Regions from separate parts of the Mesobacillus sp. genome, predicted to be linked through region 1. Evidence: predicted binding sites of a transcription regulator. Region 1 holds the regulator's gene; each other region holds the start of a gene.
The links. Region 1 encodes Rex, which represses fermentation and respiration genes when NADH is low (regulators of the CRP and FNR family bind a similar motif). Its sites were predicted from a motif close to TTGTGAAATATTTCACAA; they were not measured.

Region 1 (3,542 bases):
CGATCTCATCCTGCTGCTTTTCGTAAAGCTTCAGGTCCCGTTCGTAGTTCTCAGCCTTCTGGTCCAGATAAGAACTATAGTTGCCCGGGAATTTCGTCAGCTGGTGGCGGGAGATTTCATAGACCTGATTGACGACCTTATCCAGGAAATAACGGTCGTGGGACACAATCAGGATTGCGCCAGGGTAGCCTTGCAGATACTGCTCCAGCGACGAAAGAGTGTCAATATCCAGGTGGTTCGTCGGTTCGTCCAGGATTAAAATATCCGGGCGGGTCAACAGGAGCTTGGCTAATGCAAGTCTTGTTTTTTGGCCCCCGCTTAAAGTGGATATTTTTGTGGAATAATCAAAGGAATGAAAGTTCAGGCCATGCAAAACTGAACGGATGTCCGCTTCATACTGGTATCCGCCTTTTTCCTTAAACTGGACCTGCAGAATATCATATTCTTTTAGAACTCTGTCGTATTCTGTCTGGTTTGACAGGATGTCAGGATCCGACATTTTTTCCTCTAGCCGGCGAAGGTCCTTTTCCATGCTGTGAAGATGGGAAAAGACGCCAAGCATTTCGTCCCAGATGCTTTTCTCGGACTCCAGCCCAGTATTTTGTGCGAGATAACCGATGCTTGTACCCTTTGGACGGATGATTTCACCGCCATCATGGCTTTCATGTCCAGCGATGATTTTGAGGAGGGTCGATTTTCCAGCCCCATTGCGGCCAACAAGGGCAACACGGTCATTTGTCTGTATTTCAAACTTTATATTCGATAAAATAAGATCAGCAGCAAAATATTTTGAAAGCTGATTAACTTGTAATAATATCATTTTTTTCACCTCTATTGCCTTAGAGATAGTGTACCCCATTCAAATAGGCTCGGCAATATATGCGCCCCCTTCAAATGAAGGTTTGGCAAGGAATTTGTGAAGTTGGCAACAAAGTTCACACACAACTTTGTGAAAATAGTGTATTATTTTGTTTGAAAGGAGCTTGAACATGGCAGAGTTTACTCATTTTAATGAAGAAGGCAGGGCGAAAATGGTTGATGTCAGCGACAAACCTGAAACGGTTCGTACAGCGGTTGCCCATTCGAGCATCATTGTTAATGAAGATATATATGTAAGAATTACTGAAAATAAAATGAAAAAGGGCGATGTACTGGCTGTTGCCCAGGTTGCCGGCATCATGGCAGCAAAAAAAACGTCGGAAATCATTCCGATGTGCCATCCGCTTCCATTAACAGGGATTGACCTTTCGTTCGATTGGGAGCAAAATGAAAGTGACTATATTTTAAATATCACTGCATCTGTAAAAACAAAAGGGAACACCGGTGTAGAAATGGAAGCGTTAACAGCAGCTTCAGCATGTGCGCTGACTGTTTATGATATGTGCAAGGCCGTGGATAAAGGAATGGTGATCGGCAAGACATACCTCGTCGAAAAAACCGGCGGGAAGAACGGTGATTTTAAGAGAGAAGATAAGTTGATTTAAATCTAGAACAGGGTGGAGGATGGAGTATGACGAACGAGCCTATGAAAATTCCGCAGGCAACGGCAAAACGTTTGCCGCTGTACTACCGTTTCCTGCTGAACCTGCATTCATCTGGGAAGCAGCGGGTTTCATCAGCTGAGCTAAGTGAAGCGGTAAAGGTTGATTCTGCCACAATCAGAAGGGATTTTTCCTACTTTGGTGCGCTTGGCAAAAAAGGGTATGGATATAATGTGAATTATCTGCTTACCTTTTTCCGGAAGACACTTGATCAGGATGAGCTCACGAAAGTGGCGCTGATCGGGGTAGGTAATCTCGGTACAGCCTTTTTGAATTACAATTTTTCCAAGAACAATAATACGAAGATTGAAATTGCCTTTGATGTTGACCCGGATAAGGTTGGCACGAAGATTGGCGAAGTGCCGGTCTACCATATGGATGACCTTGATAAAAAGGTGGTCGAGGAAGGCGTGCAGGTTGCGATCCTGACTGTTCCGTCAGCTGTTGCCCAGCCGATTACCGATCGATTAGTCCAGGCAAATGTCAAAGGGATTTTGAACTTCACGCCTGCAAGACTGAATGTACCTTCATCCATCAGGATCCACCATATTGACCTGGCGGTAGAACTGCAATCATTAATTTATTTCCTTAAACATTATCCGACTGATGTCGAAACAGAAGCAGAAGAATTGTAAAAGAGATAGCCTCTTCGAGTGGAAGGGTTTAATTTATAGACAAAAGGGCCCGGAATTCCGGACCCTTTTTTGGTTTGAAGGACAGACATGAGTGTTGCTTTAGAATAATGAAATTCATTTGTACGATAACTGCAGTCTATGCCTCTTCAATCGAAGAGGCTATTTTTTTTGGATTTGTTTCAGTTTGAAATGGAACAGGATCATCCTGATGCCAGACCCGAAGTCGAAGGTAGCGAGCAGGACGAGCAGGTATGTGAAAAATCCCCAGCCAGTTTCATTGACATTCTGGATGGCGAAGTAGGTGAACAAGCTGCCTAACAAGATGTAGACAATGCCTGAAAATAAAGGAGATTGTCTCATTAATTAAAGTCCCCCAATAAAGCTTTGGATTTTTTCTGCTTCTCTTATCATTCTCTCAATGTCTTCTCTGAATACGGACTGAAGCAGGACAACGAATGTATTCATTGTAACATGGGCAATGATCGGTACGATGATTCGTTTTGTTTTTACATATAGGAAGGCAAAGGTAAAGCCCATCGCGGAATACAGGATGACATGCTCAGGCTCCATATGAGCAAGCGCAAAAATAACCGAACTGATCAATGCCGCAAAAAAGAAGTTCATTTTTTTATGAAGGCTGCCGAAGATGATTTTCCGGAAGACGATTTCCTCCAATATCGGACCGATGATTGAGCTCACAAGGATGACGACGGGGAAGCTTTCAATCAGGTTGATGATATCCTGGGTGTTCTCCGAGCCCATTTCAATACCGAGCATCTGTTCAATGCTTGCCGCGATGGACTGGGCCATCAATGCCAGGAACACACCGGCTATCGCCCAGGCTGCCGAACTTGCTGGCGAAGCCATTCCGCGTAAATCATCCTCCATCCTCTTTTCTTTTCGTAAAATAAGCAGCACGATGACCAGAGTTAGACTGAAACTGATCACAAGCCAGTAAGGAATCGAGAGTGTTTCCATCTCTTTCAGGCTTTTGCCCATTGCAGCTCCTACGAATGCTACAATCGGGAGGCCAACAAGGCTTGAAAGCTGCATGGCAATATAAATGATGATGATGTACCAATATTCCTTTTTCAATATGCTAATCTCCTTTAGGGCAAGTTCATAAGTTTATATACGATTCAATTCTATAAAGGTTCCGTTGTTACACTATCTCTCCATTTTACTAGCAGAGACCCTGAAAGTTCAAATTGCAGGTGCCTGGCTTAAAAAAACGGTTAAAGATCATGAGGCCGATGCATACTCTTTAAGGTGGACTTTTTTAGGGATGTCCGATCCCCTAAAAGCCTTGCTGCAAAATCGAAATAAATCGGGAAATAGCTGATTTTGTCGCGGTAATCCCGGCAGC
Region 2 (3,542 bases), on a different contig from region 1:
ATGTGCCGCAGGAAAGCGCGATGATGGCCGGAACCATCCGCGAGAATTTGTATTATGGCCTTGAGGACGGCGATAAGATTCCCGACGAACGCCTGTGGGAGGTTGCGAAAATGGCTTACGCCGACCAATTCATCGCTGACTTTCCGAAGGGGCTCGATACCGAGGTCGGCGAGCGGGGAGTCAAGCTTTCCGGCGGCCAGAGGCAGAGAATCGCCATCGCGCGTGCCTTCCTCCGTGATCCGAAAATCCTGATGATGGACGAAGCGACCGCCAGCCTTGACAGCCAATCAGAAGGCATCGTCCAGGAAGCGCTCACCCGCCTGATGGAAGGCCGTACCACTTTCGTCATCGCCCACCGGCTTTCCACAATCGTCGATGCCGATAAAATCGTATTTATCGAGAAAGGCAGAGTCACTGGGGTCGGCACACATAGCGAGTTGGTTCACTCACACGCACTGTATCGGGAATTTGCTGAGCAGCAACTGGCCAATTCATAGAAATATAAGAGGTCCGTTCACCTAAAACACGAACGGACCTTTTTTGCTATTTTACAAACTGACAATGCCAACGACTATTTTAAATTTCCTGCGATCCTTTTTACCTTTTTTGCTGCCTTCGGACGAATCCCAGATAAAAACCCTTCTGCCAATCCAAAGCCTTACATATATAGATTTGAATTGAATTGGGCCTTTGATGCCCTCTCTTCATATTCCGTTCCGTCCTCCAGCTCCGTCTCCGTCCTAATGAGCCAGTTGTTGCCAATCCCAAACTCTATGTATTTCACAAGTAACAAACCCCTTAATCAAATTATTATCTATTATTCCATCTTCTTACCGATTTCTCCTTCAGCACCTGGGGTGTGGCTCCAAGACAGTAACGCGTTAAAGCACCAGGGGTCTGACCCTCGGTGCGGTGATGCGGTAAAGCGTCTACATGCTCATTTTTTTGATTTGCACGGTTTTGAGTTCTTGCTGGGCGGGTTTCTTTTTAAGAGCGAACCAATAGGCCATTGCGACAAAAATGCTTCCTCCTACTGCATTACCTAAAAAGACGGGGACAAAATTATGTAAAAACTCGATCCAGCTTAGGTGCCCGGAGAAGATGGCAGCGGGGATGACGAACATATTCGCGACCACGTGCTGGAAGCCAATCGCAACAAAGGTCATCGTCGGAAACCAGATGCCGAGAATCTTGCCGCCCATGTCCTGGGCACCGTAGGAAAGCCATACGGCAGCCGCTACCAGCCAGTTGCAGCCAATCCCCGAGAGAAAAGCCTGAAGGAATGTCGCTTCCACTTTATGTTCCGCGATGCTGACTGTCTTCTCGAGAAAAACCCCTGTCTCAGTGAGGCCCGTTAAATGCCCAAAAAAATACGCGATGAAGATGGCTCCGAGGAAATTGCTGAAGGCAATCAAAATCCAGTTTTTCAGCACCATCCGCAAAGTAATTTTATGCGCGAATCCAGCCAGAGGCACCGCCATCATATTCCCAGTCAAAAGTTCTCCTCCTGCCAGAAGGGTTAGGATCAATCCGATTGGGAAAATGGAAGCCCCAATCAAACCACTCAAACCTTCAAGCGGCCCTGTCAGCGGTGCGGTTACCCGAATATAGAGCAAGTAACCCAGCGCGATGAATGCCCCTGCCTGAAAGCCAAGGATCAAGGTTTTCAGCAGCGGGTACGACGTTTTCTTCGTACCCGTTTGAATCGTCATCTCCATGATTTCTTCCGATTTGTAATATGACATGGCTATCATCCTTTAGTTTTACAATTTGTGATGTTTTTCACATACATCTCTTTCATCATTGTACCTCATAACCCTTCTTCCCCTCTGTGAACATTTCTTTACGTTTTCTAAGGCGATACACGAAAAGCGAGACTTTAACACATTAAAGCGGTGGGGGTCTGACCCCCACCGCTTTAATGCGTTGCAGTAATCTCATATGAAAATTATTTCTTCTGTAGCACGGTAGTCTCTTGGGGTTAATCCGACGTATTTTTTGAAGGTGCCGCTGAAGTAGTTTGGTGTGTTGTAGCCTAGTTCTTCGGCTATAGTTTCAATAGTATGGTCTGTATGCCTTAACAGCCACACTGCCCGCTGCATCCGGACAAAGGTGACGTATTCTACAAAATTACGGCCTGTCTCCTGTTTAAAGATTCGGCTGAAATAGGGAACGCTGAGATTAATCTGGTCTGCTACCTGTTTTATAGAAAGATCTTCGGTGCAATATTGCGCAATATATTCTGTACACTTCAGAATCTGGGAATCCTTTGTGATCTCCTCATAATAACGAAGCGATAGCCTTTCATATGGCGAAGTCCGCCTGGCTTTGCAGCCTTCCTTGTATGAATGGTGAAGCATCAACGGTTCGCGATAGACAGAACCAACTCCCATATACAAGTGGATTCCGTATTCCCTTTTCAGCTCATCAATCGCACTCAAAATCCCGTCCTCTCCTTCTTTCCAGTGTTTCAAAGAACCGTATTCCACAGGAATCTGGAGCAGCATCAGCAAATGCTTGCGATAGGAAAGAAAGGAAATCGGATAGCCTTGAAATTTCGTTCTTAAAAAATCCTGAATGACATTAGGTGCTTGCCAGCCCTCCTGTTCCCTATTCCCAGGGCAGAGGATAAAGCCCTGGATAAAGCAAACCACGTTTGGCATTGAGTGCCCGGCAAGAAAATAGTGAGACTGAAGCAGCTCATCCTCTGACTTCACCTCACCACCCAGAAGCCGCCGAATAAAAGCCTCCTGAAAATGCGGGGAAGTAAGATCCTTCGCCTGCTCCCCTTGGATTTGGCTGTAAAATTCATCACTTTCCATGAAGCTTGCATTCTCAGTATCAAGTTCATCTATTGCCCGTTTCAAGGTGCGAATAAATATATGCTTTTTCACCGATTTAACCAGAAGGTATGTAAGCTTGAATTCAATCGCAAGCGGAGATGTGTGCAATAAAGACGGATCAAGCAGCGGAATGATCCGGCAGCCTCCATTCCGTTTCCGGAATCTATGTATTTTTACCCAGTCATGCCATTTGCTAACTTCTAAAATCGCCATATCAGCATGAGTGCTGTCAGCTTCATCTTCTGCCAGCTGGCACATCTCGCTGAATTCTTCAATTACCCAGTCTGTCAGCTTTTTCAGCTCCTTTTCATCGTCGACTGCAAGTCTGATAGAATACATCTTCTCCCCCCTCCTTTTCAAAGAAACAAATTTTTCAAGTTACATCCTTATACAATTTAAGGTATAAAAATTTATAGTATATTAAATATTTGTATATTTCTGATAATTTATTGTAAGGTATTCGCTTTCTCTGTATCGTACAATCAACTCTATAATATCACGGCTCGCCTGAAGGAGGGAATGAGGAAGCGGCAGCTGTCACAATATTAACAAGGGGGTTGTCAAAATGGCAGGGGAATACAGGGAATATAATTATGTTGCGGCCGATACGATCGATGTCAGCGAACTTGAGCCGCTCGACCCGGAAACAAGGAAAATCATGAAAGGTGAATTTAGTACCGGTATTAAACTTACACTCTT
Region 3 (3,542 bases), on a different contig from region 1:
GTTCAGCAGCTGCTCCCAATACTAAGAAATTCATTGTTAACACCCTCGATTCACTCCCTTCAAGAGTTGTGTGCCGTGATAAAAAGGTCCAACATCGAGACGCTTTGCGCCCGGGCTCCCCGTTCATAAGAACTGAGGCTTGCCCCTTTTTTATATAAAACGAATGTTTTAATACTTAGTTATTGGCTCTTTTCAGTTACTGAAAAGAGCTTACATAATAGAATGGCGAAGGTTCGCGCGGAATGATCTTCGCCATTACTATTTCAATATGAATAACGCTTATTAACCACCAATAACCATGAACGCGATAACTACAGCGATGATAGGAATCGCTTCGACTAACGCAACCCCGATGAACATTGTAGTTTGAAGCATACCTTTAGCTTCTGGCTGACGAGCCATACCTTCTACTGTACGTGATACGATAAGACCGTTACCAATACCTGCACCAAGTGCTGCCAAACCGATTGCGATTGCTGCTGCTAAAAGACCCATTATTTTGTTTCCTCCTTTAATGTATGAAAAAATAATTTTTTAAAAAGTTTTGTCCAATAAATGAACAGGTATATATTAATGGTCATGGCTCACTTTATGGGAGAGATAAACCATCGTTAACATTGTGAAGATAAACGCCTGGATTCCGCCGACGAAAATCGAGAATCCTTGCCAGGCGAGCATTGGAACGATAGCGGCCAAGTGTCCGCCTACGCCAGTTGCAAGACCGGCAGCTAGCAGGGAAAGAAGAATTTCACCCGCGTAAATGTTTCCGTAAAGACGGAGACCAAGAGTAAGCGTATTTGCGAACTCTTCAATGATTTTGATCGGGAACATAAACCAGAATGGTTTGAAGAATTCCTTCCCGTATTCAGCAGTACCCTTCAGCTTGACACCATAGTAGTGGGATAGCCCTACAACCATGACTGCAAGAGTCAGAGTGATGACTGGGTCAGCCGTTGGCGATTTCCACCAAAGCACACCGTCATATACGATTGAGAATGGAAGTCCTAGCATGTTGGAAACAAAGACGTACATCATCAATGTAATTCCAAGCACGTGGAATCTTCCCCCGTCCTTCCAGTCCATCGCACTGTTGATAATTCCTTTTACGAAATCCATCACCCATTCAAAAAAGTTCTGGATCCCTGTCGGTTTCATCGCTAGATTGCGAGTTGAAAGTACTGCAACGATGAAAACGATAGCACTTGCTACTGTGATCATCAGCATGTTTGCCAAGTTAAAAGTAAGCCCAAATAAATGTAATAATGGAGCTTCATGATGCATCCGTTAATTCACCTCTCTTCCCCGCTAGTTACGTTTATGAAAAGACTGGACAAAAAAATCTATCATAATGACAATATAGGATGTCATTAATCCCAATACGGAAAAAATAAGACTTATACGCTCCGGATATTCCATCGCGATGATGACTACAAGTGCTCCGGTTGCGAGCCTCGAGATGAACCCAAGTGAACGCACCTTCTTCCCCTGCAAAACCGAGTCCCCAAAGCGGTCCATTTTCCTTGCAAGCTGCCACAAATTAAAAAGGCTCAGGCTTGTACCGAATATCAATCCAGCAAATTCAGATTGATAGCTTGTAAAGCCATACCCGAGTACATACAGTGATAGCAAGGTAAATATGTATTTTCGATGACGTTGGAACATATCCTTGATTTCCATTTATGGCTAGTCTCCTGAGAAGAAGTGTTGGACGAGGCGAAGCATGGCATACACACCTGCCGCCAATCCGATCAGCAATCCGAATATTAAGAAAAGCGGGTCTGTACCAAGGGTACGGTCGAGCCATCTGCCGGAAAAAATGCCAATTAAAATGGAGCCTACCAATTGAGATAGTATAGCGGACATGAGTGCCATCGCTTTATATGGGTGGCGGTTGTTTCGGCGCATAAAAACGCATCCTCACTTTTGAGAATGGACGATCAGGGGGATGAAAAATATTTTCTGAAAAAACAATATCTTTCATTTAAAAAAGCTTGCAAATCAACATTGAAAACCTTATCATTTTATGCCCTAAGTAAGCATACAATAGGCAAATGTCAATGTCAATCCATTGGGGTGAAAAAATTCACAAAGTTTTCACTGAACTTCAAATACCAATAACCCTATATTAGAATTATTTTTTTTGACTGGAAAAATTCCCGTTCATTTTCTAATTTCCCATAGACAAAATGGATATCCAATCCAAATAAAGCCGGCAGGAATCATTCCCCGCCGGCCATGTTTGCTGCCTGCTGCTTATCAATCACGATAAAAGTTTCAATCGTGCTTTCACGCCCTGCTTTTTTTGCGAAAACTTTTGCCAAATACACGCCGTCCTCCGGCAATTTTTCGAGAGGGATTTCCTTGCCTGCCATCCCTTTCTTCAGCTTCCGGCCCCAATCAAGGTAACCGATGAAACGATACTGATCAGGATCAAAGAGCGCGATGCCGAACTCTTCAGCGCCACCCGGGAGATAGACCTCATACCGGTAGGCATTCCCGCTATCAGCAGGAGCAAAATCAAAGCCCATGACCCGTGGATAATCCGGCTCCTCCAACACATACAAATACGGTATCGTGATTTTATTTTTCCCATCATCCAGCAGCAGGCTGCCATCGTGGATCTTATTTTTCAAATGCTGTGGAGAAACCTTCATCGCCAGCTGCAGTTTTTTCGATTCGTTGGCACCGAGGGTAAAACTTAATGGGAGCTCCCACTCAATTCCAGATTCCTTCCTGGGAATGTCAAATGAATACCTTTTAGCATGGCTGCTTATATTTTTGACTTCTACCATGGCCGTATGGCGGTGCTTATCGTCCGACAGCTGGAATTTCCCGAATTGCAGCGAACCAGGCATGACGAGACTTTCCGTCTTGATTGCTGATTCAGTCTGGATCCTGCCAGCACCCTGTTCATATGTCCGATAAGTTTTGCCTGTCCTGTCTGAAATTCGCTTGGCCGTGTTCATGATTGCTGCTTTGATCTCGTATGGCCCCCAATCTGGATGGGCCTGCTTGATCAGCGCTGCCGCTCCCGCCACATGAGGCGCTGCCATGCTTGTTCCCTGAAGCAGCAAATATCCACCGGGGATTGTGCTGTTGATCGCAACTCCCGGGGCCACAATGTCAGGCTTGATTTCCCAGGTGACTGTCACCGGCCCGCGCGAGCTAAAATCGGCCAGGATATCTTTTTCTTCTATTAAATTAATCCTTAGCAGCAGATTCCCTTTTTCCAGCTGCTTTTTCAAAGCGAGGCCATCCTTCTTGCTGATGGCCGCAACCGGGATAGTCAGGCTCTCCTCCAGGTTTCCAAAGAAGGTGCCTTTCGTATTGTTATAAATGATCATGCCAATGGCGCCGGCCTCCATGGCATTCTTCGCCTTTTCGGTAAAAGTAAGCTTGCCTCGTTCCAGCAAAACAAGCTTGTCCTTCACATTCTTCAATTCTTCCTTCGTGCCGAGACCGGCGAATACAAGACCTTCGCTATGTGCGCTGCTCCATTTGCCTGAACCCTGCAAAAGCTCCAGCCTTATTTTCCCTGCCTG

Region 2: the regulator Rex is predicted to act here: its motif matches at 1,771-1,788, upstream of AC3EBE_RS04170 (formate/nitrite transporter family protein).
Region 3: the regulator Rex is predicted to act here: its motif matches at 2,072-2,089, upstream of AC3EBE_RS23195 (AtpZ/AtpI family protein).

Annotation. Positions count from the first base shown of each region.
Region 1 covers NZ_JBYNSB010000028.1:5,174-8,715, forward strand. Annotated here, with positions in the region: gene AC3EBE_RS10915 (ABC-F family ATP-binding cassette domain-containing protein) at 1-820, opposite strand, end outside; gene moaC (cyclic pyranopterin monophosphate synthase MoaC) at 990-1,484, shown strand; gene AC3EBE_RS10925 (redox-sensing transcriptional repressor Rex) at 1,511-2,176, shown strand; gene AC3EBE_RS10930 (YdiK family protein) at 2,336-2,536, opposite strand; gene AC3EBE_RS10935 (CPBP family intramembrane glutamic endopeptidase) at 2,540-3,271, opposite strand.
Region 2 covers NZ_JBYNSB010000012.1:320,729-324,270, forward strand. Annotated here, with positions in the region: gene AC3EBE_RS04160 (ABC transporter ATP-binding protein) at 1-497, shown strand, start outside; partial or broken gene AC3EBE_RS04165 (DUF3977 family protein) at 615-784, opposite strand; gene AC3EBE_RS04170 (formate/nitrite transporter family protein) at 930-1,745, opposite strand; gene AC3EBE_RS04175 (helix-turn-helix transcriptional regulator) at 1,938-3,182, opposite strand; gene AC3EBE_RS04180 (DUF485 domain-containing protein) at 3,409-3,542, shown strand, end outside.
Region 3 covers NZ_JBYNSB010000061.1:196,576-200,117, forward strand. Annotated here, with positions in the region: gene AC3EBE_RS23175 (F0F1 ATP synthase subunit B) at 1-34, opposite strand, end outside; gene atpE (F0F1 ATP synthase subunit C) at 283-495, opposite strand; gene atpB (F0F1 ATP synthase subunit A) at 571-1,281, opposite strand; gene AC3EBE_RS23190 (ATP synthase subunit I) at 1,306-1,677, opposite strand; gene AC3EBE_RS23195 (AtpZ/AtpI family protein) at 1,684-1,905, opposite strand; gene AC3EBE_RS23200 (S8 family serine peptidase) at 2,220-3,542, opposite strand, start outside.